3 regions of the Streptomyces sp. NPDC096105 genome follow, and region 2 is predicted to be linked to each of the others. Evidence: riboswitches for the same ligand, from Rfam matches in the RefSeq annotation. Region 2 holds a riboswitch; each other region holds the start of a gene.
The links. Region 2 has a riboswitch for thiamine pyrophosphate ahead of thiO (glycine oxidase ThiO). Riboswitches for the same ligand answer to the same signal wherever they lie in the genome.

Region 1: it holds a riboswitch for thiamine pyrophosphate, as region 2 does, so the genes downstream of both, ACIQ8B_RS17290 (thiamine ABC transporter substrate binding subunit) here and thiO (glycine oxidase ThiO) in region 2, are expected to answer to the same signal.
Region 3: it holds a riboswitch for thiamine pyrophosphate, as region 2 does, so the genes downstream of both, thiC (phosphomethylpyrimidine synthase ThiC) here and thiO (glycine oxidase ThiO) in region 2, are expected to answer to the same signal.

What each region holds. Positions count from the first base shown of each region.
Region 1 is NZ_JBIWGC010000009.1:234,492-244,734, forward strand. It holds gene tsf (translation elongation factor Ts) at 1-666, shown strand, start outside; gene pyrH (UMP kinase) at 858-1,616, shown strand; gene frr (ribosome recycling factor) at 1,737-2,294, shown strand; gene ACIQ8B_RS17280 (phosphatidate cytidylyltransferase) at 2,294-3,418, shown strand; gene rlmN (23S rRNA (adenine(2503)-C(2))-methyltransferase RlmN) at 4,190-5,296, shown strand; TPP riboswitch at 5,361-5,466, shown strand; gene ACIQ8B_RS17290 (thiamine ABC transporter substrate binding subunit) at 5,547-6,638, shown strand; gene ACIQ8B_RS17295 (iron ABC transporter permease) at 6,635-8,290, shown strand; gene ACIQ8B_RS17300 (ABC transporter ATP-binding protein) at 8,291-9,310, shown strand; gene ACIQ8B_RS17305 (maleylpyruvate isomerase family mycothiol-dependent enzyme) at 9,335-10,132, shown strand; gene ACIQ8B_RS17310 (LAETG motif-containing sortase-dependent surface protein) at 10,199-10,243, opposite strand, start outside.
Region 2 is NZ_JBIWGC010000001.1:176,744-186,986, forward strand. It holds gene ACIQ8B_RS00795 (phytoene desaturase family protein) at 1-1,057, shown strand, start outside; gene ACIQ8B_RS00800 (hypothetical protein) at 1,112-2,029, opposite strand; gene metF (methylenetetrahydrofolate reductase [NAD(P)H]) at 2,086-3,009, opposite strand; gene thiE (thiamine phosphate synthase) at 3,128-3,787, opposite strand; gene ACIQ8B_RS00815 (Rv2175c family DNA-binding protein) at 4,174-4,539, opposite strand; gene ACIQ8B_RS00820 (NAD(P)/FAD-dependent oxidoreductase) at 4,630-5,865, opposite strand; TPP riboswitch at 5,961-6,072, shown strand; gene thiO (glycine oxidase ThiO) at 6,070-7,236, shown strand; gene thiS (sulfur carrier protein ThiS) at 7,233-7,454, shown strand; gene ACIQ8B_RS00835 (thiazole synthase) at 7,457-8,251, shown strand; gene pknB (Stk1 family PASTA domain-containing Ser/Thr kinase) at 8,362-10,243, shown strand, end outside.
Region 3 is NZ_JBIWGC010000002.1:151,473-161,715, reverse strand. It holds gene ACIQ8B_RS03485 (IclR family transcriptional regulator) at 1-369, shown strand, start outside; gene ACIQ8B_RS03480 (SsgA family sporulation/cell division regulator) at 468-902, shown strand; gene ACIQ8B_RS03475 (YibE/F family protein) at 984-2,516, opposite strand; TPP riboswitch at 2,589-2,778, shown strand; gene thiC (phosphomethylpyrimidine synthase ThiC) at 2,771-4,567, shown strand; gene ACIQ8B_RS03465 (hypothetical protein) at 4,690-5,772, opposite strand; gene ACIQ8B_RS03460 (VWA domain-containing protein) at 5,952-7,334, shown strand; gene ACIQ8B_RS03455 (hypothetical protein) at 7,398-8,267, opposite strand; gene ACIQ8B_RS03450 (metallophosphoesterase) at 8,451-9,542, opposite strand; gene ACIQ8B_RS03445 (LacI family DNA-binding transcriptional regulator) at 10,177-10,243, opposite strand, start outside.

The DNA.
Region 1 (10,243 bases), on a different contig from region 2:
GAGAACGGCGCCGTGGTCTCGATCATCGCCGACGACAACTCCTCCGGTGTCCTCGTCGAGCTGAAGTGCGAGACGGACTTCGTCGCCAAGGGCGAGAAGTTCCAGGCCGTGGCCGCCGCCATCGCCGAGCACGTCGCCAAGACCTCTCCGGCCGACCTCGAGACCCTGCTCGCCTCCGAGATCGAGGCCGGCAAGACCGTCCAGGCGTTCGTGGACGAGGCCAACGCCAACCTGGGCGAGAAGATCGTCCTGGACCGCTTCGCGCAGTTCGCCGGCGGCTACGTGACGGCGTACATGCACCGCACGATGCCCGACCTGCCCCCGCAGATCGGTGTGCTCGTCGAGCTGGACAAGCCCAACGCCGAGATCGCCAAGGGCGTCGCCCAGCACATCGCCGCCTTCGCGCCGAAGTACCTCTCCAAGGACGACGTCCCGGCCGAGGTCGTCGAGTCCGAGCGCCGCGTCGCCGAGGAGACCACCCGCGCCGAGGGCAAGCCCGAGGCCGCCCTGCCGAAGATCGTCGAGGGTCGCCTCAACGGCTTCTTCAAGGACGCCACGCTGCTCGGCCAGCCCTACGCGCTGGACAACAAGAAGTCCGTCCAGAAGGTCCTGGACGAGGCCGGTGTCACCCTGAAGCGCTTCACGCGCATCAAGGTCGGCATCTGAGTCCGCACCGCGACGGGCGCGCGACCCCGATAGGGTCGACAGCAGTCGTTCGGACACGCGTCCACGCACGCGCGCGTGCCGGGCGACAGCAGATCTGACGAGGAGGCCATTGCCGCATGGGATGCGAACCACGCCCCACCGGCAATGGCCTTCTTCGTATGTGCAACACGTGAAAGAGGCGGGATTCGACCATGACGACCAAGGCTGAGAAGAGCGACGACGGCAAAGTGCGCGGCCGGTTTCTGCTGAAGCTGTCCGGAGAGGCCTTCTCCGGGGGCGGAGGCCTGGGCGTCGATCCCGACGTGGTGCACGCCATCGCACGCGAGATCGCGGCCGTCGTACGGGACGGCGCGCAGATCGCGATCGTGATCGGCGGCGGCAACTTCTTCCGCGGAGCCGAGCTCCAGGTGCGCGGCATGGACCGCGCCCGCTCCGACTACATGGGCATGCTCGGCACCGTGATGAACTGCCTCGCCCTCCAGGACTTCCTGGAGAAGGAGGGCGTCGACTGCCGCGTGCAGACCGCCATCACCATGGGCCAGGTCGCCGAGCCCTACATCCCGCTGCGTGCCGTGCGCCACCTGGAGAAGGGCCGCGTGGTCATCTTCGGCGCCGGTATGGGCATGCCGTACTTCTCCACCGACACCACCGCCGCCCAGCGCGCCCTCGAGATCGACGCCGAGGCGCTCCTCATGGGCAAGAACGGTGTCGACGGGGTCTACGACTCCGACCCCAAGACCAACCCGGACGCCGTCAAGTTCGACGCCCTCGGCTACGGCGAGGTCATCACCCGGGACCTGAAGGTCGCCGACGCCACGGCCGTCACGCTCTGCCGTGACAACAGCCTGCCGATCGTCGTGTTCGAACTCCTGAAGGAGGGCAACATCGCCCGCGCCGTCAAGGGTGAGAAGATCGGCACGCTGGTGGGCGACCAGGCCGGGCACAACTGACCGGGGGATGGACAATGTCCTGCCGGTCGTGAACCGTGCAGGAAGAAGACGCGACGCAGCCGGCCGCCGCCCCGACCGTGGACCGCAGCCGGGCCTACTCAAGACACGCAGGAGCAAGTGGTGATCGAAGAGACCCTCCTCGAGGCCGAGGAGAAGATGGAGAAGGCCGTCGTGGTCGCCAAGGAGGACTTCGCCGCGATCCGCACCGGCCGTGCGCACCCGGCGATGTTCAACAAGATCGTGGCCGACTACTACGGCGCGCCGACGCCGATCAACCAGCTGGCCTCTTTCTCCGTGCCCGAGCCGCGCATGGCCGTGGTGACCCCGTTCGACAAGAGCGCGCTGCGCAACATCGAGCAGGCGATCCGTGACTCCGACCTGGGCGTCAACCCGAGCAACGACGGCAACATCATCCGGGTGGTGTTCCCCGAGCTGACCGAGGAGCGCCGGCGCGAGTACATCAAGGTCGCCAAGGGCAAGGGCGAGGACGCGAAGATCTCGATCCGCTCCGTCCGCCGCAAGGCCAAGGAGGCCATCGACAAGCTGATCAAGGACGGCGAGGTCGGCGAGGACGAGGGCCGCCGTGCGGAGAAGGAGCTCGACGACACCACGGCGAAGTACGTCGCCCAGGTGGACGAGCTCCTGAAGCACAAGGAAGCGGAGCTGCTCGAGGTCTGATGAACGACTCTTCCTGGGGGACGCCGCAGACCGGGTACTGGGGGCCGTCCGACCACGGACCCGGCCGGGGAGCTGTCCCGGCGGGTCCCGCGTACGATGCGCACAACGCACAGCAGACGCGCCCCATGCCCATCGTGCCCGACGTACCCGAACACGGCGGAGACCAGGATGCGGACCGGGGGGTCGCTCGGCTGAGCGGCCCCCTGTTCCGAGACGAGCCCACGCGGGCCCGCCCCCTGCCGGGGGAGGTGCCGCAGAATCCGGAGCCCATGCCCCACGCCCCGCAGCCGGCGCCTGCACCGCAGAAGAAGAGCGCGGGGCGGGACCTCGGTGCCGCGATAGGCGTCGGCGTCGGACTCGGCGCGGTGATCGTCGCGTCGCTGTTCGTCGTCAAGGCCGCCTTCGTCGGGGTGATCGCCGTCGCCGTCGTGGTGGGCCTGTGGGAGCTGACCACGCGGCTGGACGAACGCAAGGGCATCAAGGCGCCCCTCGTCCCGCTGGCGCTGGGCGGCGCGGCCATGGTCGTCGCCGGGTACGCGCGGGGCGCGGAGGGCGCGTGGATCGCCATGGCGCTCACCACGCTGGCGGTGCTGGTCTGGCGCATGACGGCACCGCCGGAGGGTTACCTCAAGGACGTCACCGCGGGCGTCTTCGCCGCCTTCTACGTGCCGTTCCTGGCGACGTTCGTCGCGATGCTGCTGAAGGCCGAGGACGGTCCGTGGCGCGTGCTGACGTTCCTGGCGCTCACCGTGGTCAGCGACACCGGCGCGTACGCGGTCGGCTGGCGCTTCGGCAAGCGCAAGCTCGCCCCGCGGATCAGCCCCGGCAAGACCCGCGAGGGCCTGCTGGGAGCGGTCGCCTTCTCGATGGCGGCGGGCGCGCTGTGCATGCAGTTCCTGATCGACGACGGCGTGTGGTGGCAGGGCCTGCTCCTCGGCCTCGCGGTCGCCGTCAGCGCCACGCTGGGCGACCTCGGTGAGTCCATGATCAAGCGGGACCTCGGCATCAAGGACATGGGCACGCTGCTGCCCGGCCACGGCGGCATCATGGACCGCCTGGACTCCCTCCTCCCGACGGCGCCGGTGGTGTGGCTGCTGCTGGCGATCTTCGTGGGCACGGGCTGAGGTCCGTCCTCCTGCCGCCGCACGGCCCCCGTCCTCCCGGAGGACGGGGGCCGACGCGTGCCGCCGCTCTCCAGGAGCGCGGCCCGGTCGACGCGCCCGGACTCCAGGTGATCCGCGGCGCACGCTTCGTGCAGGCGCCCGGCATGGGCCACGCGCTGCCTGCGGCCACAGGCGGAAGCAGCCGTTCCTCCGCGTGATCTTCGGGTGGCACAATCCCCGGGCATGACGCCGGATCCGCTGGTGGAACGTGCTCGTGCGCTGTGGCAGGACCTGGCCGGTGCACCCGTGGAGTTCGGACGACCCGCCGCCGGCGTGGTCGTCTCACCGGCGTCGAAGCTGTGTCCGCCCTCGTGGTGCGGGATCGTGGTCCTGGACGGAGCGGGGATCATCACGGTGCCGACGGACGAGGCCGCGGCGGCATATCAGGCCTGGCCGAGAAGGACGGCGCATCCGTCCGTCCTGACGGTGCCGGAGCATCGCGGACGCGGACCGGCGAAGACGGTGGCCTCTGCGGCGGTCGCGCACGCTCTCGGCGCGGGCCTCATGCCGCAGTGGAGAGGCCGACGGGCATCGTCCCGACGGGTCGCCCGCTCGTTCAGGTGCCGGGAGATCGGAGCCCAGTTGAGTGTTCGGCTCGGCGAGGACGGAGGGGCGGCACCGGCCACGATCCGCCCGGGGCTGCCGAGCCGCGACCGGTGACGAGCACCACCGACCGGTGCGGCGGCCGACGCCTGCGGGTCACCCTTGTGGATCTGCGACACTGGTACAGCCATGCCTAAGCCCGGAGAACTCACATTCGTAGCGCCGCGCGGAGCCAAGAAGCCGCCGCGGCATCTTGCCGATCTCACGCCTGCCGAGCGCAAGGAGGCGGTCGTCGCGGTCGGTGAGAAGCCGTTCCGTGCCAAGCAGCTCTCGCAGCACTACTTCGCGCGGTACGCGCACGATCCGGAGCAGTGGACCGACATCCCCGCCGGTTCGCGCGGGAAGCTGCGGGAAGCGCTGCTTCCCGAGCTGATGAGCGTCGTGCGGCACCTGTCGACCGACCAGGGGACGACCCGCAAGACGCTGTGGAAGCTGTTCGACGGGACGCTCGTCGAGTCGGTGCTGATGCGGTACCCGGACCGGGTCACCATGTGCATCAGCTCGCAGGCCGGGTGCGGCATGAACTGCCCGTTCTGCGCCACCGGGCAGGCCGGGCTGGACCGGAACCTGTCCACCGCCGAGATCGTGCACCAGATCGTGGACGGGATGCGGGCGCTCCGCGACGGCGAGGTGCCCGGCGGGCCCGCGCGGCTCAGCAACATCGTGTTCATGGGCATGGGCGAGCCCCTCGCCAACTACAAGCGGGTCGTCGGTGCCATCCGCCGGCTCACCGACCCCGAGCCCGACGGGCTCGGCCTGTCGCAGCGCGGAATCACCGTGTCGACGGTGGGCCTCGTGCCGGCCATCCACCGGTTCTCCGACGAGGGCTTCAAGTGCCGGCTCGCCATCTCGCTGCACGCCCCCGACGACGAGCTGCGCGACACCCTCGTCCCCGTGAACACCCGGTGGAAGGTGCGCGAGGTGCTCGACGCCGGGTTCGAGTACGCGGCGAAGTCCGGGCGGCGCCTGTCCATCGAGTACGCGCTGATCCGGGACATCAACGACCAGGCGTGGCGCGGTGACCGGCTGGGGCGGCTGCTCAAGGGGCGCCCCGTGCACGTCAACCTCATCCCGCTCAACCCGACGCCCGGCTCCCAGTGGACCGCGTCGCGGCCCGAGGACGAGAAGGCGTTCGTCGAGGCGATCGCCGCGCACGGTGTGCCGGTCACGATCCGGGACACCCGTGGACAGGAGATCGACGGGGCGTGCGGTCAGCTCGCCGCGACCGAGCGGTAAGGTGACCCCGGTCAGTACATCTGAACAGGCAACATCCGAATAAGCACACCTTCAGTACACCTTCATATTCCGACAGGGGAGCGCCACAGCGCTGAGAGTGCGGCACCGGCCGCAGACCCTCCGAACCTGGCCCAGGTCATTCTGGGTAGGGAGATCGGTCATCACTCGAGCTGTTGCGCCCTGCCCGGGACCCCGCCCAGGGGTCCCGGGCAGGGCCGCGTCTCTTCCTGGTCACTCCAGGAGGGATCAAGTGGACATCACCAAGAAGGTCACGGCCCTGGCGGTCGGTCTGGGGCTCGTCACGCTGTCCGCCTGCGGGTCGTCCGGCGCGGACGGCAGCAGCGGCAGCGGCGAGGGCTCCAAGACCGTGACCCTCGTCAGCCACAACTCGTGGGCCGTGTCCGAGGACGTCGTCGCCGCCTTCGAGAAGCGGTCGGGCTTCAAGCTCAAGGTCCTCGAGGACGGCGACGCGGGGCAGGCCGTGAACAAGGCGATCCTGACCAAGGACAACCCCCAGGGGGACGTCTTCTTCGGCGTCGACAACACCCTGCTGTCCCGCGCCCTCGACAACGGCCTCTTCCAGCCCTACGAGGCCAAGGGCTCCGACCTGATCCTGCCCGAGTACCGGGCCGACGAGGACAAGCACCGGGTCACCCCGGTCGACACCGGTGACGTCTGCGTCAACTACGACAAGGCGTGGTTCGAGAAGAAGAGGCTGACCCCGCCGAAGACCTTCGACGACCTGGTCGATCCCGCCTACAAGGACCTCCTCGTCGTCGAGAACGCCGCCACTTCCTCGCCCGGCCTCGGTTTCCTGCTCGGCACCGTCGCCGAGTACGGCGACGGGGGAGGCTGGGAGGACTACTGGAAGAAGCTCAAGGCCAACGGCGTCAAGGTGGTCGACGGCTGGGAGCATGCCTACAACGAGGAGTTCTCCGGCTCGGCCGGCGGCAAGCAGGCCAAGGCGGACCGGCCGCTCGTCGTGTCGTACGCCTCCTCGCCGCCCGCCGAGGTGATCTACGCCGACCCGCGGCCCGACACCGCCCCCACCGGCGTCGCCGAGGGCACCTGCTTCCGGCAGGTCGAGTACGCGGGGCTGCTGAGCAACGCCGAGAACCCCGAGGGCGGCAAGGCGCTGCTGGACTTCCTGGTCAGCAAGACGTTCCAGGACGACATGCCGCTCAACATGTTCGTGTACCCGGTGCGCGAGGGCGCCCAGGTGCCCGAGGAGTTCGTGAAGTTCGGGCCGCAGGCGAAGGAGCCGCGGACCATGGACCCGGCGAAGATCGCCGAGAACCGTGACCAGTGGGTCAAGTCGTGGACCTCGCTCGTACTGAAGTGACCCCGCGCCGGCCCGGACGGTGGCGCCGGAACGCGGCCCGGCTCGGCCTGATGGCCGTGCCGGCCGCGTTCTTCGCGGTCTTCTTCGCCTACCCGGTCGCCGCGATCGTCGCCCGGGGACTGAAGGCCGACGGCGGCTGGCAGCCCGGACGGATCGCGGACGTGCTGGCCCAGTCCGACATCCGCCAGGTGCTGTGGTTCACCACCTGGCAGGCGCTCGTCTCCACGGTCCTCACCCTGGTGACCGCCCTGCCCGGCGCCTACGTCCTGGCCCGTTTCGACTTCCCCGGCAGACAGGTGCTGCGGGCGGTGATCACCGTGCCGTTCGTGCTGCCGACGGTCGTCGTCGGCACGGCGTTCATGGCGCTCGTCGGGCGGGGCGGACTGCTGGACGAGCTGTGGGGCGTGCGTCTCGACACCACGGTCTGGGCGATCCTCCTCGCCCACGTCTTCTTCAACTACGCCGTGGTCGTCCGCACCGTGGGCGGACTGTGGGCCCAGCTCGACCCGCGTCAGGAGGAGGCCGCGCGGATGCTCGGCGCCTCCCGTCTCACCGCCTGGCGCACGGTCACCCTCCCGGCGCTCGCCCCCGCGGTGGCCGCCGCCGCGCTGATGGTCTTCCTCTTCACCTTCACCTCCTTCGGCGTGGTGCAGATCCTCGGCGGTCCCGCCTTCTCCACCCTGGAGGTGGAGATCTACCGGCAGACCGCCGACCTCTTCGACCTGTCCACGGCCGCCGTCCTCACGACGATCCAGTTCCTCGCCGTCGGCGCGATCCTCGCCCTGCACGCCTGGACCGTGCGGCGCCGCGAGACCGCGCTGCGGCTGGTCGACGCCTCGGTGACCGCCCGCCGCCCGCGCGGCGCCGGACAGTGGGCGCTGCTCGGCGGGGTCGTCGCCACGGTCGCCGTGCTGCTCCTGCTGCCGCTCGCCGTTCTGGTCCAGCGCTCCTTCGGCAGCGCCGGCCTCGCCTACTACCGGGCGCTGACCGAGGCGGACGGGGGCGTCTTCCTGGTCGCCCCGATCGAGGCGATCGGCAACTCCCTGCGCTACGCCGTCGCCGCCACCGTGATCGCCGTGGTGATCGGCGGTCTCGCCGCCGTCGCCCTGACCCGGCGGGACGCGGGCCGGCTGGTGCGCGGCTTCGACGCCCTGCTGATGCTGCCGCTCGGCGTGTCCGCGGTGACCGTCGGCTTCGGCTTCCTCATCGCCCTCGACGAACCGCCGCTGGACCTGCGCGCCTCCTGGATCCTGGTGCCGCTCGCGCAGGCACTGGTCGGCGTCCCCTTCGTCGTACGGACCATGCTGCCGGTACTGCGGGCCGTCGACGTGCGGCTGCGGGAGGCGGCGGCGGTGCTCGGGGCGTCGCCGTGGCGGGCGTGGCGGGAGGTGGACCTGCCGCTGGTGCGGCGGGCGCTGCTGATCGCCGCCGGGTTCGCCTTCGCGGTGTCGCTGGGGGAGTTCGGGGCGACGGTGTTCATCGCGCGGCCGGACAACCCCACCCTGCCGGTGGCCGTGGCGCGGCTGCTGGGACGGCCCGGGGACCTCAACTACGGGCAGGCGATGGCCCTGTCGACGATTCTGATGGTGGTGTGCGCGGTGGCGCTGCTGGTGCTGGAGCGGCTGCGGACCGACCGGACCGGGGAGTTCTAGATGCTGCTCAGCCTCGAGGCCGCGACCGTCCGCTTCGGCGGGCGGGCCGCGCTGGACGCCGTCGACCTCGACATCGCCGAGCACGAGATCGTGTGCGTGCTCGGTCCCAGCGGCAGCGGCAAGTCCACGCTGCTGCGCGCGGTCGCCGGACTGCGGCCCCTGGACGCCGGGCGGGTCCTGCTCGACGGACGGGACCAGTCGGGCGTGCCCGCGCACCGGCGGGGCGTCGGACTGATGTTCCAGGACCACCAGCTGTTCCCGCAGCGGGACGTGGGCGGCAACGTGGCCTTCGGCCTGCGCATGCACGGCGTGCCGCGCGCCGAACAGACGCGGCGCGTGGGCGAGTTGCTGGAGTTGGTCGGGCTGCCCGCCGCGTCCGGGCGGGCCGTCTCCGCCCTGTCCGGGGGTGAGCAGCAGCGGGTGGCGCTGGCCCGCGCCCTCGCCCCCAGCCCGCGGCTGCTGATGCTCGACGAGCCGCTCGGCCAGCTCGACCGGTCGCTGAGGGAGCGGCTCGTGATCGAACTGCGCGAGCTGTTCGGACGGCTGGGCACCACCGTGCTGGCGGTGACGCACGACCAGGGCGAGGCGTTCGCGCTGGCCGACCGGGTGGTGGTGATGCGCGACGGACGGATCGCCCAGTCCGGCACGCCTCTCGAGGTGTGGCAGCGGCCCGCCGACGCCTTCGTGGCCCGCTTCCTCGGCTTCGAGAACGTCGTCGAGGCCGCCGTGGCCGACGGCGTCGCCGTCACTCCCTGGGGCAAGGTGCCGGTGCCGCAGGGCGCTCCCGAGGGCACGCGGCCGCTGCTGGTCCGGCCTGCCGGGGTCCGGCTGGTCCCGGCCGGGGCGGGGCTGTGCTGCACGGTGACCGCGCGCACCTTCCGCGGCACCCATGTCGCCGTGCGCCTCCAGCCGGAGGGGGCGCCGGCGCTGGAGGCGGCCTGCGCGCTCCGGGACGCCCCGGACGTCGGGGACGTGACCGGTGTGGAGTTCGACGGCGCGGAAATCGCTGTTCTGGGCTGATCACCGGTACCTAGGGTGGGCGGCATGACACGACTCGCTCATGAGCGTTACTGCGACGAGATCGCCCATCAGGTGGGGCAGTTGAGGGCGGTGGTGACGTCGGGGACGGACCTGTCCCGCACGGTGCCGACCACGCCCGACTGGTCACTGGAACAGCTCGTACGGCACATCGGCGGCGCCCTGCGCTGGGCGGCCCTGATGGTGCGGACCGGGGCCGAGAAGGAGACCCCGGAGGAGGACGTGCCGGGCTTCGAGGGGCCCGGGGTCCGCGGTGACGCCGCCGCGCTGGACGCCTGGCTGGCCCGGAGCGGCGATCTGGCCGTCACCGCGCTGCGGGAGGCCGGGCCGGACGCGCGGGTGTGGAGCTGGGCGGGGATCGACAACGCCGGCTTCTGGGCCCGCCGTATGACCCACGAGGTGACCGTGCACCGCGCGGACGCCACACTCGCCGCCGGACTGCCCTACGAGGTCGCGCCCGAGGTGGCCGCCGACGCGGTCGACGAGTGGCTGGAGATCGTGGAGTGGGCGCAGCGGACACTGCCCGACGACGAGGTGCACGGGCTGCGCGGGCCCCTGCGCACGATCCACCTGCACGCCACCGACACCGCGCCCGAGGTGAACGCGGAGTGGCTGGTGCGGCTGGACGAGGAGGGGGTGTCCTGGCGACGCGGCCACGAGAAGGCCACGGTCGCGCTGCGCGGGCCGCTCGCCTGGGTGCTGCTCGCCTTCTACCGCCGCATCCCGCTGGACGACCCGCGCGTCGAGGTGTTCGGCGAGCGCGCGGTGCTCGACGGCTGGCTGGAACGGGCCACGTTCGGCTGACCGGTCCGTCGACGGCGAGCGGCCCGCCCCCGGTTCGGGACGGGCCGCGGGCGTTTCCGGGAGGCGTCAGCGCCGGCTGTTCGCCCCGCGGCGGCGCATGCCGAAGAAGAT
Region 2 (10,243 bases):
GGAGGAGCCGCTGTGGCCCAACTGGGAGGTGCTGGCCGGACGCGAGCCCTACCCCGCGGTCCCGCACCGGCGGCTGCTGCGCACGCGCAAGGCGGCCACACTGGCCGAGGTGGGCGACTGGGAGCTGCGTGACCCGCGGCTGCGGGCACTGCTGGAGAGCCACGCCCTGGCGTTCGGGCTGGATCCCCGGACCGCCCCGGCGAGCGCGGCGGTGCTGCCGTACATGGAACACGCCTTCGGCACCTGGTACGTGCGCGGCGGGCTGCGGGAGCTGGCGCGGGCGGTGTACGAGCGGTGCCTGGCCCGCCGGGTGGAGTTCCGCTTCGGCGCGGAGGTCACCGCGGTGCTGGAGAAGGACGGCCGGGCGGCGGGTGTGGAACTCGCCGACGGCACGGCGGTGGAGGCGGACCTGGTGGTCGCGGGGGTGGACCCCGGCGCGCTGGAGCGGATGAGCGGCACGCGGCTGCGCGGGGAGGGCGAGGTGCCCGCCCGGCGGGACGGGGCGAGCCGGACGACGGTGCTGCTGGCGCTGCGCGGCGGCCGCCCGGAGGGCACCCCGCACCGGACGGTCGTGCACACCCGGGACCGCGAGGCGGAGCTGGACGCGCTGTCCGGCGCCGGGCTGCCCGCCGAGCCGACGGTGACGGTGCTGCGCCCGGACGACCCGGCGCTGGTCCCGGACGCCGGGCACGAGGCGGTGACGGTGACGGCGGTGACGCCCGCCGGGACAGCCGGCGTCGAGGAGTACGCGGAGCGGATGGTCACGGCCGCCGCGCGGGCCGTGCCGGATCTGCGGGACCGGCTGCTGTGGCACGAGGTGCGCACACCGCGGGACGTCGCGCGGGAGACGGGCGCGGAGGGCGGCGCGGTGCCGTCGCCGGCGCTCGCCGCGGCGGACGGCCGTTTCCTGCACGCGTCCAACAGCACGCGGCTGCCGGGTCTGTTCACCGTCGGCGGCTGGTCGCACCCCGGCGGCGGGCTGCCGCACGCCGGGATGTCGGGGGCGCTGGTGGCCGGACTCGTCGTCGAGGGGCCGGACTTCCGCGGCTCGCGGTGAACACGGGCCGCTGAGGGGGCGGTTGAGCGGGACCACGCGGGACCGCCCGCTGGCTCAGAAGCGGTACTGCTCGTCGTACCCGCTGCCGTTGGCGCCCTGCTGCTGCCCGCCGTCCTGGTACGGGTACTGCTGCTCCGGCGGGAGTTCGCCGCCGTACGGGTCGTCGGTGCTGCGCTGCTGCGGCACCCACAGGCCGCCGGCCGGGGTCTCGCCGCCGTAGCCGCCCGTCGCGTACGGGTCCGGGGCCGCGTAGCCCTGCTGGGCGTACTGCTGGTCCGTGTAGCCCGTGTCGTACGCGCCGCCGTCGTACGCGGGGTTGCCGGTGTACGGCTCGGAGTACGCGGCGTACTGCTGGCCGGTGTCGTAACCCTGCTGTCCGTAGCCGGAGTAGTCGTAGGCGTAGTCGGCGTGGGCGGTCTGCGCGGTCGCGGCGTACTGGTCCTGGCCGGCGTGGCCCTGCTCGCCGTAGACGCCGTAGGAGCCGGTGTCGTCGGGCATCGGCTGCGGTTCGTGGACGGCGGTGGTCTCCGCGGCCGTCTGCCGGTCGGACGCGGGGGTGAAGACGTCGTCGTGGTCGTAGTCGTCGTCGGCGCCGTGACCGGCCGCCTCCGGGCGGGGGTCGAACGCGTCGGCTCGGTCGCCGGACGCCTCGAGGCCGCCGACCTCCAGCGTCGGTTCCTCCCGTTTGCGGCCGCGGCCCTTGGCGGCGGACAGCATCGGCGCGTTGACCGCCCAGCCGGCCTGGAAGCCGCGGCGGAACGACAGCGTGACGTAGGTCTGCCCGACGGCGAAGGCCGCGGCGCCCAGTCCGATCACCACCACGGACGGGATCAGCACGCCGAACACGACGCCGAGGAACCCGACGAAGGCGAGCAGCCGCCAGCGCAGGCGCGCCTTGTACTGCAGCAGCACCTCACCCAGCAACCACAGCGCGACGATGCCGAACGCGATGTAGAGGACCGCCCAGCCCATGTACGCCCCTCTCCCAGTGGCCGTTACGCAGTGTGTCGTATGCGCGTGCGACCGGTCTAGGTCTGCGGCGGGTGGTGCAGACCCAGGTTCTCGTAGATTTCCAGCGTCGCCGTGGAGTTGTTGAGCGTGATGAAGTGCAGACCGGGCACTCCTTCGGCCAGCAGCCTCGCGCAGAACTCCGTGGCGAAGTCGATACCGATGGAGCGTACCGCCGCCGGATCGTCCTTCGCTGTGAGGATCCGCTCTTTGAGGGTGTCAGGGAAGGCCGCGTTGCTGAGCTTCGGCAACCGTTCCAGCATCTTCACGCTGGTCACGGGCATGACCTCGGGGATCACGGGCGTCTCGCAGCCCGCCGCGTCGACTCGGTCACGCAGCCGCAGGTACGACTCGGGCCGGAAGAACATCTGGGTGATCGCGTAGTCCGCGCCGGCCCTGCACTTGTCGACGAAGCGGGCGACGTCGGTGTCCCAGTCGCTGGACCGCGGGTGCATCTCCGGGAAGGCGGCGACGCCGACGCAGAAGTCGCCCGACTCCTTGATGAGACGCACCAGTTCGGCCGCGTAGGTCAGGCCCTGGGGGTGCGGCACCCACTCGCCCATCGGGTCGCCGGGCGGGTCGCCGCGCACGGCGAGCATGTTGCGGATCCCGGCGTCGGCGTACTGGCCGATGATGTTGCGCAGTTCGGCGACGGAGTGCTCCACCGCGGTGAGGTGCGCGACCGGGGTGAGGGTGGTGTCGGCGGCGATCTGCTCGGTCGCCTTCACCGTGCCGGCGCGGGTGGAACCGCCCGCGCCGTAGGTGACGGAGACGAAGCTGGGCGCGACGGCCTCGATCCTGCGGAGCGCGTTCCAGAGGTTCCGCTCGCCCTTCTCCGTCTTGGGGGCCCAGAACTCGAACGAGTACGTCGTCTTCCCGGTGGCGAGCATGTCGCGCACGGTGCGTGCGCGGTCCGTCCTGGTGGATGCGGTTCCGAGGGCCATACGGGCAGCGTAGCCACGGGTCGGCGGCCCCCCAACCAGAAGCGAGATATTTGTCTGATTTGCCGACTTGCCGTCCACAGTGTGGACGGACGCGAGATGTCGGCCCCCGCCGCGCCGGTCAGCCGGCGTCCGCCGCCTCCCGCACACGGCGTGCCAGCTCGGCGGCCGCGGCGCCGGGATCGTCGGCCTCGGTGAGGGCGCGGACCACGACCACCCGGCGGGCGCCGGCGTCCAGCACCTGGTCGAGGGTGGCGAGGTCGATGCCGCCGATGGCGAACCAGGGGCGGTCGGTGCCGAGCCCGGCGGCGTACCGGACGAGGTCCAGGCCGGGGGCGGGACGGCCGGGCTTGGTGGGCGTGGGCCAGCAGGGTCCGGTGCAGAAGTAGTCCACGCCGGGCTGGACGGCGGCCGCGGCGGCCTCCGGCTCGGCGTGGGTGGAGCGGCCGATCAGGATCTCGTCGCCGAGGACCGCGCGGGCGGCGGGGACGGGCAGGTCGCCCTGGCCGAGGTGGAGGACGTCGGAGCCCGCGGCGTGGGCGACGTCGGCGCGGTCGTTGACCGCGAGCAGCTTGCCGTGGCGGGCGCAGGCCTCGGCGAGGACCGCCAGGTGCTCCAGTTCCTCGGCGGCCTCCATGCCCTTGTCGCGCAGCTGCACGACGTCGACGCCGCCGGCGAGCACGGCGTCCAGGAACTCCGGCAGGTCGCCCTGCCGCTTGCGGGCGTCGGTGCAGAGGTAGACGCGGGCGTCGGCGAGCCGGGCGCGCGGGCTGTCGGTCATGGGGTCCCCCCGGGTTCGTCTCGGCGGCACACGGGCCGGGCGGACCCGCGCTGCCGGCGGCCCCGGCCCGCCTCGGGCCGGACCCGCCGCCGGAACCCTATGCGGTGCCTCATGAGCACCGCACGGCGGTCCGGCCCCGGGAGTCCGGCGGCCCGGACGCACGGCACACCCCGCGCCCACCGGACCCGCACACGAGAACTCGCCAGCACGAGGGGCGGGCAGGGCCCAGCGCCGGTGCGGGGCGCGACAGGCCCGCGGCCCCGGGCGGGAACAGGCACCCGCCCGGCACCCCGGCCCCGCGCCCGCGGAACCCGCACGCGGCAGTCCGCGGCCGGGGCGGTGGGCCCCGGCCGTCGGGAACGGTGTTCGGACAGGGGCGGGCGCGGTCAGACCGCGAGGGCCTGGGCCCGGCGCTTCACCTCCGTGCCGCGGTTCTCCGCGAGGGCCTGGGCGGGCGTGCCCGGCAGGCTGGGGTCGGGGGTGAAGAGCCACTCCAGCATCTCTTCGACCGTGAAGCCGTCGTCCCGCAGGAGCGTCAGGGTTCCGGTCAGGCCCTTGACGACCTTGTCCCCGTCGATGAAGGCGGCGGGGACGTGCAGCGCGCGGTTCTCCCCCCGGCGCACGGCGATGAGCTGGCCCTCCTTGACCAGCTGCCGGACGCGCGTCACCTCGACGCCGAGCTTCTCGGCGATGTCGGGGAGGGTGAGCCAGGCGGGGACGAGAGCATCGATCTTTGCGTCAATCTCGGTCACGGGACAAGCCTGCCACCTGCCACCGACAGTCGGAAGCCAGCCCCGTCCCACCGGGCGGGCGCGTCGGCGGCGGACCCCGACGGCGGGGTGTCAGACGGCCGCCGATCTCAGCGGCCGCGCCGGGTCGGCCACCCGCTCCGCGTCCATCGCGGCGCCCGCCTCGATCAGCCGCCGCCCCTGCGCCAGGTCCCGGGGCCGCCCGACGGCGAGCAGCGCGACCAGCCGGCCCCCGCGCAGCCAGCAGACGCTCCACGCCGGGTCGGAAGGGTTCCCGCGCCACACCGTGCGGTCCGCGTCCGCGTGGTGGCCGGCGTACTGCACGAACCGCCCGAACTGCTCGGACCAGAAGTACGGCACCGGGTCGTACGCCTCGCGGCCCGCGGTCCCGCCGACGATGTTCGCGGCGACCGTGCGCGGCCCCTGCAGGGCGTTGTCCCAGTGGTGGACCAGCAGGCGCTCGCCGTAGCGGGCGGACGGGAAGGACGCGCAGTCGCCGACGGCGTACACATCGGGCAGGGAGGTCGCCAGGTGCGCGTCGGCGACGACCTCGCCGTGCGTCCCGAGGGCGATCCCGGACCCGGCCAGCCAGGCCGTGGCGGGGCGGGCGCCGATGCCGACGACCACCGCGCCGGCGGGCAGCCGGCTGCCGTCGTCGAGGAGCACGGCGCCGGGCTCGACGCCGCTCACGCGCGCGCGGGTGCGCAGGGTGACGCCGGCCTCCGCGTACCAGGCGGTCATCGGCGCGGCCACCTCCGCGGGCAGCACCCCCGCCAGCGGCCGCTCCTCGGCCTCCACGACGGTGACCGCGCAGCCCGCCTCGCGGGCCGCCGTGGCGAACTCCGCGCCGATCCAGCCCGCCCCCACCACCACGACGTCGTGGCGCGCGGCGAGCACCGGCCGCAGCCGCTCGGCGTCGTCCAGGGTGCGCAGCAGATGCACCCCGGGCACGCCCTCCGCGGCGGGCAGCCGCAGCGGTTCCGCGCCGGTGGCGATCACCAGCACGTCGTACGGGACGGGCCCGGCCTCCGTGTCCAGTTCGTGGTCGCCGGGGCGCAGGCCCGTCACCTCGCAGCCCAGCCGCAGTGCGATGCCGAGCTCCTCGAAGTCCACGTCGAAGGCGGAGCTCTCGGCGGTGCCCAGCAGCACCGCCTTGGACAACGGCGGCCGGTCGTACGGCTGGTGGGGTTCCGCCCCGATCAGCGTCACCTCGCCGGTGAAGCCCCGCTCCCGCAGCGCCGCCGCGGTCTGCACGCCCGCCATGCCCGCGCCCGCCACCACGACCCGGCGCGGCGCGGCCCCTCCCGGTTCCTGCGTCTGCTCGCTCACCCGCTCACCATAGACACCCGCGCCCGCCACGCCGGACCGCTGCCGGGCGGGGTCCCTTACGGGTGCGGCGCGGCGCGGGCTAGGGTGGCCCGCGTACACGCACTCGCGGGAGTCCGGACGCACCGGGCTGAGAGGGAGGCTGGCGGCCTCCGACCGTACGAACCTGATCCGGGTCATGCCGGCGAAGGGAGGGGCTGGACGCCCATGTCGCCCACGCGTACCGCGGACGTCCTCGTCGTCGGGGGCGGGATCATCGGCCTGGTCACGGCCTGGCGGGCCGCGCAGGCCGGTCTCGCCACGGCCGTCGTGGACCCCGAGCCGGGCGGGGGCGCCGCCCGGGTGGCCGCCGGGATGCTGGCCGCCGTCACCGAACTGCACCACGGTGAGCAGACGCTGCTGGGCCTCAACCTGGCCTCGGCGCGCCGCTACCCCGGCTTCGCGGCCGAGCTGGCCGAGTGCACCGGCCAGGACCTCGGCTACCGCCGCTGCGGCACCCTCGCCGTGGCGCTGGACGCCGACGACCGCGCCCACCTGCGCGAGCTGCACGCCCTGCACCAGCGCTCCGGCCTGGACTCGCAGTGGCTGACCGGGCGGGAGTGCCGGCGCCTGGAGCCGATGCTCGCGCCGGGCGTGCGCGGCGGGCTGCGGGTGGACGGCGACCACCAGATCGACCCGCGCCGGCTGGCGTCCGCGCTGCTGACCGCCTGCGAGCGGGCCGGCGTCGCCCTGCACCGCACCCGGGCCGAGCGGCTCGTCGTCCGCCGCGACCGCGCCACCGGCGTGGTCACGGCGGACGGCGGTGCGGCGGCCGCGGGCCAGGTGGTGCTGGCCGCGGGAAGCTGGAGCGGGCGGCTGGCGGGCGTCCCGCCGGAGGTGCTGCCGCCGGTGCGGCCGGTGAAGGGGCAGGTGCTGCGGCTGGCCATGCCGGACCGCCCCGAGCCGTTCCTGAGCCGCACGGTGCGGGCCGTGGTGCGCGGCAGCCACGTCTACCTGGTGCCGCGCGAGAGCGGTGAGCTGGTGATCGGCGCGACCAGCGAGGAGCTGGGCTGGGACACCACGGTCACCGCGGGCGGCGTCTACGAGCTGCTGCGCGACGCCCACGAGCTGGTGCCGGGCCTCACCGAGCTGCCGCTCACCGAGACGACCGCCGGTCTGCGCCCCGGCTCCCCCGACAACGCGCCGCTGCTCGGCCCGACCGGCCTCGCCGGGCTGCTGCTGGCCACCGGCCACCACCGCAACGGCGTGCTGCTGACGCCCGTGACCGGCGACGCCATGGCCCAGGTGCTGACCACCGGCGAGCTGCCCGAAGAAGCCCTCCCGTTCACCCCCCGGCGCTTCGGCGCCCCCGTCCTCGCGGAGCAGTCCGTATGAACGCCCCGGACCCCACGGTCACCGTCACCGTCAACGGCGAGCCCCGGCGGTTCCCGCCCGGCACGGCTCTCGACCTCGTCGTGAGGTCGCTCACCGCGGCCCCCTCGGGAGTGGCCGCCGCTCTCAACGAAACCGTCGTCCCGCGCGCGCAGTGGCCCGCCACCCCCCTGTCCGCAGGGGACCGGGTGGAGGTCCTCACCGCCGTCCAAGGAGGCTGACCATGGCCGACGATCCCCTCGTCCTGGGTGGCCGGACCTTCACGTCCCGGCTGATCATGGGCACCGGCGGGGCGCCGAGCCTCGACGTGCTGGAGCGGGCGCTGGTGGCGTCCGGCACCGAGCTGACGACCGTCGCCATGCGGCGGGTGGACCCCTCGGTGCAGGGGTCGGTGCTGTCGGTGCTGCGGAAGCTGGGCGTCGAGGTGCTGCCGAACACGGCCGGCTGTTTCACCGCCGGGGAGGCCGTGCTCACCGCGCGGCTGGCCCGGGAGGCGCTGGGCACGGACCTGGTGAAGCTGGAGGTCGTCGCGGACGAGCGGACCCTGCTGCCGGACCCGGTGGAGCTGCTGGACGCGGCGGAGACGCTGGTCGACGACGGGTTCACGGTGCTGCCGTACACCAACGACGACCCGGTGCTGGCGCGGAGGCTGGAGGACGTGGGCTGCGCGGCGGTGATGCCGCTGGGCTCGCCGATCGGGTCCGGTCTCGGCATCCGCAACCCGCACAACTTCGAGCTGATCGTGGAGCGGGCGGGCGTGCCGGTGATCCTGGACGCCGGGGCGGGCACCGCGTCCGACGCGGCGCTGGCGATGGAGCTGGGCTGCGCCGGCGTGATGCTGGCGTCGGCGGTGACCCGCGCCCAGGAGCCGGTGCTGATGGCGTCCGCGATGCGGAGCGCGGTGGAGGCGGGACGGCTCGCGCGGCGGGCGGGGCGCATCCCCCGGCGTCACTTCGCGCAGGCGTCCTCGCCGGCCGGGGGCCGGGCCGTGCTGGACCCGGAAAGGCCCGCCTTCTGACCCGCGGGACGGCCCGCGCCGGGACGCGGCCGGGTCGCACAGGTCACAGGTCCGCTCCAACGGTGGCCGACCGGGCCGGGGCTGTCGTCGCGGGCTCGTAGACTCGCTGCGTGGACACGACCCTTCAGGACCCGCTGGTCGGGCAGGTGCTCGACGGCCGTTACCGCGTCGACGCGCGGATCGCCGTCGGCGGGATGGCCACGGTCTACCGGGCCCTGGACGCCCGCCTCGACCGTGTCCTCGCGCTCAAGGTGATGCACCCCTCGCTGGCCTCCGACGCCGGCTTCGTGGAGCGCTTCATCCGCGAGGCCAAGTCCGTCGCCCGGCTGGCCCATCCCAACGTCGTCCAGGTCTTCGACCAGGGCGCCGACGGAGGGTACGTCTACCTGGCGATGGAGTACATCCCGGGCTGCACCCTGCGGGACGTGCTGCGGGAGCGCGGGGCGCTGCAGGCGCGGGCCGCGCTGGACATCCTGGAGCCGGTGCTGGCCGCGCTGGGCGCCGCCCACCGGGCCGGGTTCGTGCACCGCGACATGAAGCCGGAGAACGTGCTGATCGGGGACGACGGCCGGGTCAAGGTCGCCGACTTCGGGCTGGTCCGCGCGGTGGACACGGTCACCCGCGACAGCACGGGCACCGTGCTGGGCACGGTGTCGTACCTGGCGCCCGAGCAGATAGAGCACGGCTCCGCCGACCCCCGCGTCGACGTGTACGCCTGCGGCATCCTGCTGTACGAGATGCTGACCGGGGAGAAGCCGCACGACGGTGACTCCCCCGCGATCGTCCTCTACAAGCACCTGCACGACGACGTGCCGCCGCCCTCGGCGGTGGTGCCCGGCCTGGCGCCCGCGCTGGACTCGCTGGCCGCGGCGGCGACCGCGCGCGACCCCGAGGCCCGCCCGGCCGACGCGGTGGCGCTGTTCGCCGTGGCCCGCGAGGTGCGTGGCCGGCTCACCGACGAGCAGCTCGACGCGATGCCCCCGCAGGCCCTCTCGGCGGAGCACGACAACGCCGACGACCGCACCAGCGTCATCCCGCGCTCGCTCACCGTGCCGCGCCCCCTCCCCGTGAACGAGGACGAGGACGGCGGCGCGCACGCCGTGAACCGCACCAGCCGTCTGCAGTCCCCTCCGCCGCTCCCGCCCCGTCGCCGCACGGCGCTGCGCCGCGGGCCCGCGGCGGTCGTCGTGGCCGTGCTGCTGGTGCTGGGCCTGGGCGCGGGCGTCTGGTACATCAATTCCGGGCAGTTCACCGAGGTCCCGCCGCTGCTGTCGAAGGCCGAGCAGGAGGCCCGGGACCGGCTCGCCGACGCCGGGCTGGACGTCGGCGAGGTCGAGGAGGAGTACAGCGACACCGTCGAGCGGGGCAAGGTGATCAGCACCGACCCGGCGGCGGGCGCCCGCGTCCGCGGCAGCGCCTCGGTGTCGCTGACCGTGTCCCAGGGCCCGCGGACCGTCCGCGTGCCCGACCTGGACGGCTACCCGCTGGACAAGGCGCGGTCGCTGCTGGAGGACGGGGGCCTGGAGCCGGGCATGGTGACCCGCGCGTTCAGCGACTCCGTCGCCAAGGGCTCGGTGGTCTCCACCGAGCCGGGCAAGGGCACCGAGGTCCGCGCGGGCTCCGCGGTGGCGCTGACGGTGAGCAAGGGCAGCCCGGTGGAGGTGCCCGACGTCACCGGCGACGACCCGGAGGACGCGCGCGCCGAACTGGAGGAGGCCGGGCTCGAGGTGGAGATCGCCGACGGGCGGGTCCACTCCGAGCACGACGCGGGCCGGGTGGCCCGGCAGTCCCCGGGCGCCGGCGGACAGGCCGCCGAGGGCGACACGGTCGCCCTCACGCTGTCCAAGGGCCCGGTGATGGTCGAGGTGCCGGACGTGGTCGGCGACAAGGCGGACGAGGCCCGGCGGAAGCTGGAGGAGGCCGGGTTCTCGGTGAAGGAGGACCGCGGTCTGCTGGGTCTGTTCCGCGACACGGTCAAGGACCAGTCGGTGG
Region 3 (10,243 bases), on a different contig from region 2:
GACTTCCGCGAGACCGCTCACGCCCACGCCCTGGGCCAGTGCCTCCTCGCGCAGCTCGACGAGGCGGCCCGGCGCGACCATCTCGACCGCTATCCGGTGCGGCCGGTCACCCCGTACACGGTGCGCGACGCCCACAGCCTGCTCCGCCGCCTCGAACGCGCCCGGGGCAGCGACATGGTGACCGAACGTCAGGAGTACGCGCTGGGGACGGTGTGCGCCGCGATCCCTCTCACGGTCGGCGCGACAGCGGCGTCCGTGGCGGTCTCGCTGCCCGTGCACCAGGCCGAACGGCTCCTCCCGGTGGTCCAGCGGCTGCAGGCGGAGACGCGCCGTCTGCCGGGGTCGCTCGCACTGTCTATCAGTATCTGAAAACTCACTCCTTGTGATCTGCTGTGTACGTTCAGCAAGATTCCCTCTGGTGTCAGGGTCCATGCCCGGCCAGTCCGCGGCGAATGACGGGGTAGGCGATGCGCGAATCCGTACAGGCAGAGGTCATGATGAGCTTTCTCGTGTCGGAGGAGCTTTCCTTCCGCATTCCGGTGGAGCTGCGTTATGACACCTGTGATCCCTACGCGGTGCGGCTGACCTTCCATTTGCCCGGAGACGCCCCGGTGACGTGGGCGTTCGGCCGGGAGCTGCTGGTCGACGGCGTGGGCAGGCCCTGCGGCGAGGGCGATGTGCGGGTCGCGCCGGTCGACCCCGACACCCTGGGCGAGGTGCTGATCCGGCTGCAGGTCGGCAGCGACCAGGCGCTGTTCCGCTCGTCGGCCGCCCCGCTCGTGGCCTTCCTCGACCGCACCGACAAGCTGGTGCCGCTGGGGCAGGAAGGGGCGCTCGCCGACTTCGACGCCCATCTCGACGACGCGCTGGACCGCATCCTCGCGGAGCAGAGCGCCGGCTGAGGCGTTGGGCCGACCGGGTGGGCCGGTGGCGTAACGCTTCAGCGCGCCCCCGGCCCGGCGCCCGACCCGCGACGGGGGACGTCAGCGCTTGCGGCGTCGGCCCCGTCCGCCCCGCACCATGGCCGGCCGGGGCTCCGGCGCGTGTCCCGCCGTCTGCCCGGACACCGGGGCCCGGTCCGCCGGGCGGTCGGCCGAGACGACCAGCGCGGCCAGGGCCGTGGTGACCGGCACGGAGGCGACCAGGCCGATCGAGCCGATCAGCGTGCGCACGATCTCCTCCGCGACCAGCTCGCTGTTGGCGACCGTCCCCACGCCGCTCTGCGCGACCGAGAACAGCAGCAGCAGCGGCAGCGCGGCGCCCGCGTAGGCGAGTACCAGGGTGTTGACGACGGACGCGATGTGGTCGCGGCCGATGCGGATGCCCGCGCGGTACAGCGCGCGGCGTCCCATCGACGGGTTGGCCTCGTGCAGTTCCCACACCGCGGACGTCTGGGTGACGGTCACGTCGTCGAGGACACCGAGTGAGCCGATGATGATGCCCGCGAGCAGCAGGCCGCTCATGTCGATGTCCGGATAGAGACCGTGGATCAGGCCGGTGTTGTCGTCCGTATTGCCGGTGAGGGCCGACCAGCCGATGAACACGGACCCCAGGATGCCGATCAGCAGCAGCGAGACCAGGGTGCCGAGCACCGCCACCGAGGTGCGGGCCGACAGCCCGTGACAGAGGTACAGGGCGAGCAGCATGATCAGGCTCGCTCCCACCACCGCCACGACCAGCGGGTTCGAGCCCTGCAGGATCGCCGGCAGGATGAAGAAGGTGAGCACCAGGAAGCTGACCGTCAGCGCGACCAGAGCCATGACGCCCCGCAGCCGGCCCACGGCCACCACGGCGAGAGCGAAGACACCGGCGAGCAGCGCCAGGGGGAAGCGGCGGTTCACGTCGGCGACCGAGTACTGCAGGTCCTCCGGTGCGGAGGGCTCGTAGGCGACGACGACGCCCTGGCCCTCGCTCAGCTGCCGGGACTGGTCCGGCTGCACGATCTCGGTGAACGTCCGGCCCTTGTCCTTGCCGGTGTCGACCCGGATCGTCGCCTTCTTGCAGGTGCCGTTCGCCTGTCGCTGGGCGGAGGATCCCTCGGCGGTGGAGGTGTCACCGGTCGGGACGCCGGCGGAGGGGTTCGCGGAGGCGCAGTCCATCGCCACCACCTCGGTGACGGTGGCCTGCTGCGTCTGGCGGTCGAAACCGACGCCGGTGCGCTCGTGGGCGGGGGCGCCGCCCGGCCACAGGACGGCAAGGCCGACGAGGACCGCGGCGGCGAAGGGGATGAGGACCGCGGCGATGACCTTGCGCAGGTGGCGGGAGACGGGGGTGGCCGGGCCGTGGCTGTGGCTGTGTCCGGGAGCGTGCCCGTGGTGGGCCCCGCCCGTCGGCACCGGATCACCCGGCGTCACCGGGGCGTTCAAGCGCCGGTGGGAGCCGGTGTGCTCGTGCGAGCCCGTGCGCCCCTGCCCGGGGCCGTGCTCGTGCCGCTGCCCAGGACCGTGCCCGGGCTGGGCGTCGGCACCGTGCGGTGGCTCGGACGGCGGGTACGGAGGCGGAGAGTTCGAGGTCACCGACCGATCATCGCAAGAAGGAAGGGGGCCCTCTGGTCACCGCGCCAGAAGTGCCGCTAGCGTGGAGGCACGTTTTGTACACGCGGGAGCTCGGAGCACCGGGCTGAGAGGGCGCTGACCTCCGTCCCAGCGATGTTCCACGTGAAACATCACCGACCTCGAGTGATGTTTCACACGGAGCGTCGACAGACGGAAACCGCTGCGTCGACCGCCGAACCTGTTACCGGGTAATGCCGGCGTAGGGAGTAGGTCTCATGACCAACAAGGACGCACGCACGCCTGCCTCCGCGCAGAACCCGACGGAGACGTCGGAGGCCACGGAGGCCGGGAAGTCCATCGGCTGGCACAAGGCGTACGTCGAGGGCAGCCGCCCCGACCTGCGCGTGCCGGTCCGTCAGGTGCACCTCACCAACGGGAAGTCGGTCACTCTGTACGACACGTCAGGCCCGTACACCGACCCGCTCGTCGACACCGACGTCCGCCGGGGACTGGCCCCGCTGCGCGAGAACTGGATCGTCGCCCGCGGCGACACGGAGGAGTACGCGGGCCGTCCCGTCCGACCCGAGGACGACGGGATCAAGCACACCTCGCCGCGTGGGGGCCTGCGCAATCTCGACGCGGTCTTCCCCGGCCGGCCGCGTCAGCCCCGCCGGGGCCGTGACGGCCGGGCCGTCACCCAGCTCGCGTACGCGCGCCGGGGCGAGATCACGCCCGAGATGGAGTTCGTGGCGGTCCGGGAGAACGTCTCCCCCGAGGTCGTCCGCGAGGAGATCGCGGCAGGCCGCGCGGTGCTGCCCGCCAACGTCAACCACCCGGAGACCGAGCCGATGATCATCGGCAAGCGGTTCCTGGTGAAGGTCAACGCCAACATCGGCAACTCGGCGGTCACGTCCTCCATCGAGGAGGAGGTGGAGAAGATGACCTGGGCGACCCGCTGGGGCGCCGACACGGTCATGGACCTCTCCACCGGCCGCAACATCCACACCACCCGCGAGTGGGTGCTGCGCAACTCCCCCGTCCCCATCGGCACGGTGCCGCTCTACCAGGCGCTGGAGAAGGTCGACGGCAAGGCCGAGGAACTGACCTGGGAGATCTACAAGGACACGGTCATCGAGCAGGCCGAGCAGGGCGTGGACTACATGACGGTCCACGCGGGTGTCCGCCTCGCGTACGTGCCGCTCACCGCGAACCGCAAGACCGGCATCGTCTCGCGCGGCGGTTCGATCATGGCGGCGTGGTGCCTGGCGCACCACAAGGAGTCGTTCCTGTACGAGCACTTCGAGGAGCTGTGCGAGATCCTCGCCGCGTACGACGTCACGTACTCGCTCGGTGACGGCCTGCGGCCCGGGTCCATCGCGGACGCCAACGACGAGGCGCAGTTCGCGGAGCTGCGGACGTTGGGCGAGCTCAACAGGATCGCCAAGCGGCACAACGTACAGACCATGATCGAGGGGCCGGGGCACGTCCCGATGCACAAGATCAAGGAGAACATCGACCTCCAGCAGGAGATCTGCGAGGAGGCGCCGTTCTACACGCTCGGTCCGCTCACGACGGACGTCGCGCCCGCGTACGACCACATCACCTCGGGCATCGGCGCCGCGATGATCGCCTGGTGGGGCACGGCCATGCTCTGCTATGTCACGCCCAAGGAGCACCTGGGCCTGCCCAACCGGGACGACGTGAAGACCGGCGTCATCACGTACAAGATCGCGGCTCATGCCGCCGACCTCGCCAAGGGCCACCCGGGCGCCCAGGAGTGGGACGACGCGCTCTCCGACGCGCGCTTCGAGTTCCGGTGGGAGGACCAGTTCAACCTGGCCCTCGACCCGGACACGGCCCGTGAGTTCCACGACGAGACCCTCCCGGCGGAGCCGGCGAAGACGGCCCACTTCTGCTCCATGTGCGGCCCGAAGTTCTGCTCCATGAAGATCTCCCAGGACATCCGCCGCGAGCACGGCGGCAGCCGCGCCGAGATCGAGGAGGGCATGGCCCAGAAGTCCCGCGAGTTCGCGGCAGCGGGCAACCGCGTGTATCTGCCGATGGCCGACTGACGCAGGGGGAGGCGGTGCCGACGGCCCCGTGGGCGTCGGCACCGCCTCCGGTCCAGCGGCGTGTCAGGGTTCCCACGTAACCGAGGCTGGGGCCGCGGGCGTGGGCCACCGGGCAGGTGACCTCAGAGCAGATCGGCTCTCCAGGCGACCAGACCTGGCCGGTCCGCCTCGTCGAAACCCACCGCGATCGGCTTGTCGCCCTCACCCGTCACCACGTGAATGCTGCACTGCGTCACGCTGGCGCTCGTCGGGACTGTCGCAAGAATCCAGTCGGACGGGCAATCGGGGACCTCCGGGTCCACGAAGTAGGGGCTTTTCCCTGGTATCTGCCGACCGCTTTCCATGAGGAGGCGGACGTGATCGGACTGGTTGTTGTAGAGGTCTGTCGGCCCGGTGTTGGTGTAGGTGACCGAAACGTAGTACGGCACGCCGCGACGCTCCTCCTCGGTCAGACCGAGATCCGGGCCCTTGAGGTCGGCCATGCTGCCGCGGCGTACGGACACCAGGGTGGCGGGCAGCTCGAGGATGCCGTCCTCGCCGGCGTCGTGCCGGACGGGGATGACGTCCCCCGGGTCCGCCAGACCGGCGGACACTGTCTCCACGCCGCCCTCGACGGGCCAGACCGCGACTGCGCCGGTCTCGTCGAAGTAGCCGCCGGTGTAGTGCAAGAGGGACAGCACTCCGACGCCCTCGGGCAGTGCATAGGTCACGCAGACCTCGTAGGAGGCGCCGGAGGCCGGCGTCTCCGGCGGGAGGTTCGCGCACGGCAGGCCGGCTCCTCCCGGCCTGCCGCCGCTGATGAGGACCTCCTCCCCGTGCTCCCAGTCGGTGCCGATGAGGACGAGATTGCTGTCCACCTTGTAGGTGTCAGTCATCGTTCTCGGGCTGGTGTTGGTGACCTCGAAGGTGAGGTAGTGGGGGACTCTGTCTTCCAGTTCCTCGTCCACGCGGGCCCCGCGCATGTCCTCCTCGGAGCCCCGGACCAGGCTTTTGACCGTGATCCGGGCCTCGTACGACCGATCGTCGGCGTCCATGTGGACGACGTCGTGCGCACCGGTCCGCACCGGCAGGTCGGTCCAGGAGGCAGGCCTCTCCCGAGTTCGTTCCGCCGCCCCGCCCGCGCTCTGCTCCCCCGCGCACCCGGCAAGGAGAAGCAGGGCCACCGCACCCATGGAGGTTTTCCTGAGATGGCTGGACAGGCGCATGGGCTTCCTTGCCGCACATGAGACCGGCGATCACCGGAGGACTGACGCATCCTAGGACGTCGTGCGGTGACCCGACGGTATGGGTGGAGGCCGGCGACTTCCGGTCCCAGCCGTGCCAGGTGGCGGGATACGCCGTGGGTCACCTCGTGGTTTTTGGCGGGGGTGGGCAGACTGGGGCCATGGCAGCGAGGGCGATGAGCAAGGGGTCCAATCTTTCCGTCGAGGCTCCCGTGGTGCGGGCCGAGCTCGCCTGGGCGGCGGGGCCCGGTGTGCCCGACCTCGACGCGTCGGCCCTGCTGCTCACCGCGGCCGGGCGGGTGCGCGACGACGCGGACTTCGTCTTCTACAACCAGCCCCGCCACGCCTCCGGGGCCGTGCGGCACCTGGGCAAGCGGCGGGCCGACGGGGCCGCCGCCGACACCGTCGAGGTGGACCTGCGCTCCGTGGAGCCGGCGATCGAGCGGATCGTGCTCGGGGCGTCGGCCGACGGCGGCACCTTCGGCCAGGCGCCCGGGTTGACGCTCCGGCTCGTGGACGCCGGCTCGGGCACCGAACTCGCCCGCTTCGACATGGCGGCGGGCTCCGAGACCGCCTTCATCGGCGGTGAGCTGTACCGGAGGCAGGGTACGTGGAGGTTCCGCGCGGTCGGGCAGGGGTACGACTCCGGCCTTGCCGGACTCGCCACGGACTTCGGTATCACCGTCGACGACCCCGGCCAGGCGCCCGCAGCCGCAGTCGCGCCTCCGCCGCCCCCGCCCGTCGCCCCCGCTCCCTCCGCACCGCCCCCGTCCGGCGCCACCCGCCTCACCAAGGGTGAGGAGCGGCTGCCCGTCGACATGCGCAAGCGGCTGTCCCTGCGCAAGGAGCAGGTCGCGGTCAGCCTGCGCAAGCACGGGGCCACCGAGATCACCGCGAGGGTGATCCTCGTGCTGGACGCCTCCGGGTCCATGTCCTTCCTGTACTCCAAGGGCGTCGTCGCCGACGTCGTCGAGCGGATGGCCGCGGTCGCCGCCCAGCTGGACGACGACGGGGAGATGCAGGCCTGGACGTTCGCCACCCACCCGGCCCGGCTGCCGGACCTGCGGCTCGGCGAGCTTCCCGAGTGGCTGCGGCTGCACGTCCGGGTGGGGGAGATCGCCCTGTTCCGGCGCAAGCGCAAGAAGGGCCTCGATCCGAGCCAGGTCGACATGCGCGATGTCGGCATCCAGAACGAGGAGCAGAAAGTCATCGCGGAGGTGCGCGCGTACGTGCGCGCGCACCCGACGTCCGGCCCCACGCTCGTGCTGTTCTTCTCCGACGGCGGGGTCTACCGCAACGCCGAGATCGAGGCGCAGCTGCGTGAGGCGGTCGAGGAGCCCGTGTTCTGGCAGTTCGTGGGGCTGGGGCACGCCGACTACGGCGTGCTGGAGCGGTTCGACACGCTGACCGGGCGACGCGTCGACAACGTCGGCTTCTTCTCCGTCGACGACATCAGCACGGTCCCGGACGCGGAGCTGTACGACCGGCTGCTGTCCGAGTTCCCGCAGTGGGTCAGGGCGGCGCGCGGGGCGGGCATCCTCTGACGCCCCGCCCCCCCCGGGACGTACGCCGGAGCCCCGGCGTGCGTCCCCCGCGCGGCCGTGACGCTACTCCGGCTGGTGTTCCGGACCCCCGAAGGCGGGGCTCGAGTAGTCCGGGCTGGAGTAGCTGGGCCGGCTCCCCCGGTTCACCCCCTCCTCGGGACTGGAGAAGCCCGGCCGGCCGTACCCCAGGTGCGGGATGCGGCTGGCCGGCGCGGGCGGCGCCGTGCGCTGCGGTGCCGTGGATCCCGCCGGATCCTGAAGCGCCTCCCGCAGGAACGGCACGATGCCCCGTTCCAGCAGCGCCTCATGCCAGGCCGCCCTGGCCCGGGCCACCTCTTCGTCGAGCTCCCGGTCCGTCCCGCCGAGCGCCGAGGGCTTGTTGCGCAGCGCGGTGAGCAGCAGCCCCGCTCCGGCGACGAGGATGGCGACGGCCGTGACCGCGCCGAACACCCAGCCGGTGGTGAGCATCGTCCGGGCGAAGTCGTTGCCGGAGTCGAGCGCCCGCAGGACGAAACCGACGAGCAGGAATATCGCGGCGGCGGTCCCGGCCAGGACCGGCGCCAGGACGGCGACGACGGCCGCCGCCCCCGCTCCGGTGGCCTCGGCCATCTCGCCCATCGACGCGGCGAACCCCGCCGCGCCGGTGCTCCCCGGCTCGCCGCTGCCGGAGTCGCGCACGTCCGGGGTGGCCGAGGGCGGCCGGCGGGCCTCCTCGCGGACCTTCACGTAGTGCTGGTACTCCGTCGCCGCGGCCGCGCTGATGAGCGCGGTGGCGTTCAGCGCCATCGTGCGCAGCTGCTCCGAGTTGAGCCGCTGTCCCACAGCGGCCGGCTGCGGGCTGTGCGGTGCGGAGCGCAGCGCCTCATCGAGAACCCGCTCGTAGTCCTGGCGGTCCTCGCTCAGCAGGTGCTGCGGAACGCTGTTCATGTGCATCCCCCGATGCTCCGTAGGGCTTGGGGCTCGGCATGCTGACGAGCCGTCGGGCAGAAACGGAGGGGAGCCTGCTACGGATAAGCCGATGGTAGAGCGGTGACGGCGCGCGGTGACAGGGGGTTTACGGAAATTACCGTCCCCGGGATGCGGTCGCGGGCCGCCGCAACACGGCCCGGGGGCGCCTCAGTCGGACAGCGGCAACTGCCGTACCAGCAGTTTCCCGGACATCGTCACGCCGCCGTCCATCGCGATGGCGAGTCCGTCGGCGTACACGTGCGGTTCGGCCACCGCGGGACCGTTGTCGTCCTCGCCGTCCTCGGAGCCGACCTCGCCCAGCAGATACGGGATCGGGCTGTGTCCGTGAACGACCCGGGTGCCGCCGTACGTATCGAGCAGGGAGCGCACCGCGTCGGCGCCGCCCTCGTCGCGGAAGGAGAACCGCTTGGTGAACTTGCGGAACAGGTCCCAGACCTCGTCGGCGTCGTTCCGGGTGAGGGTCTCGCGGATCGTGTCGTTGACCTCTTCGATCGACCGGCCGTAGTCGAGGTAGGCGGTGGTGTCCGAGTGCAGCAGGAGATGGCCGTCGACCTCCTCGACGGCGTCGAGGCGGGCCATCCACTGCAGGTGGTGGTCCTGGAGGCGGTCCATGTCGGTCTTCTGGCCGCCGTTGAGCAGCCAGGCCGCCTGGAAGGTGGCGGTGCCCGCGCCCGAGTTGACGGGCGTGTCGCCGAACCGCTTGGCACCGAGCAGCAGCAGTTCGTGGTTGCCCATGAGCGCCTTGCAGTAGCCGCCGGCCGCGGCTGCCTCGGCGGACAGCCGCATCACCAGGTCGATGACGCCGATGCCGTCCGGGCCGCGGTCGGTGAAGTCGCCGAGGAACCACAGGCGCGCGGTGCCGGCGCACCACTTGCCCGCGGAGTCGATGAGGCCCTGTTCCTGGAGGGCGGCCACCAGCTCGTCCAGGTAGCCGTGGACGTCGCCGACCACGTACAGCGGGCCCTTGCCGGTGGCGGGCTGCGGGTCGGGCGCGGCCACGGGGTCGACGGTCACCTGGACCGTGTCACCCCGGTTGATGACGGGGAGGTCCCGCTGGGTCGGCGTGTACCCGTCCGGGTACGCCTCCTCGGCCGGCGGGACGACGTCACCGGGGTGCGTGCTGTGGACGTACGGACCGGTCTCGTGGACGTACGCGGGCACCCGGAAGTCGCGCAACGTCGCCGTCCGTTCCGCCTCGGGTCCCTGACCGGCCCCCTGAGTCATCGACCCCTCCACCATCGCGCCGCATCTGCACCGCGTCGGACTGCCTGGTCGCAGCGGCCCGCGGTGTCGTGGGCCCATCATAGGAATGCGGATCGCGCCGTGTGATGACCCAGGGGTGGTGAATCAGAACAAGACTCCGGTTCGCTGCGGCTTTCGCCCCGTTTGCGGTGGTCTCCGGCCGCCCGGAACGCGTCCCTCGCCGGCGCGCGGTCGTCCCCCGGACGCCCCCCGAACGCCTGACGAACCTCCGGCCGGGCTTCGCCCGGCGACCGGCCGGTGGTCCGGATTCCGGTGACGGGCAGCCCCTGCCGTCCCCATTCCTGTCCCATGTTCCCCGTGTCCCCGTTCCCCGTGACCGGCCGGTCGTCGAGCGTCCGGTACCCGGGCCACCCGGAACCGGCAGTGGCCGGTCGTGCCGCTCCCCGTTCCAGGAACCCGGTGCCCTGACCTGTCCTCCGGCCGCCCGGCCGTCCCCTCGTCGTCCCCGCGGCGCGTCCCCGCGCATCCACCACCGGTGACCGGACCGTCCCGCCGGACGGCCGGTCCGTGTCCTCCCCGGGAACTCCGAGCGGGCCGGGTCCCGCCTCGCTTCACCCCTCCGGAAGCGGGACGTTCCCCCTGGTCGTCCGGCCCTTCGTGCCCCGGGTGCTCACGTCCCCTGCGGCGACCTCGGCGGGCTGACCGTCGTGCGGGGCGGCCGGCGCTGCGAGGACGTG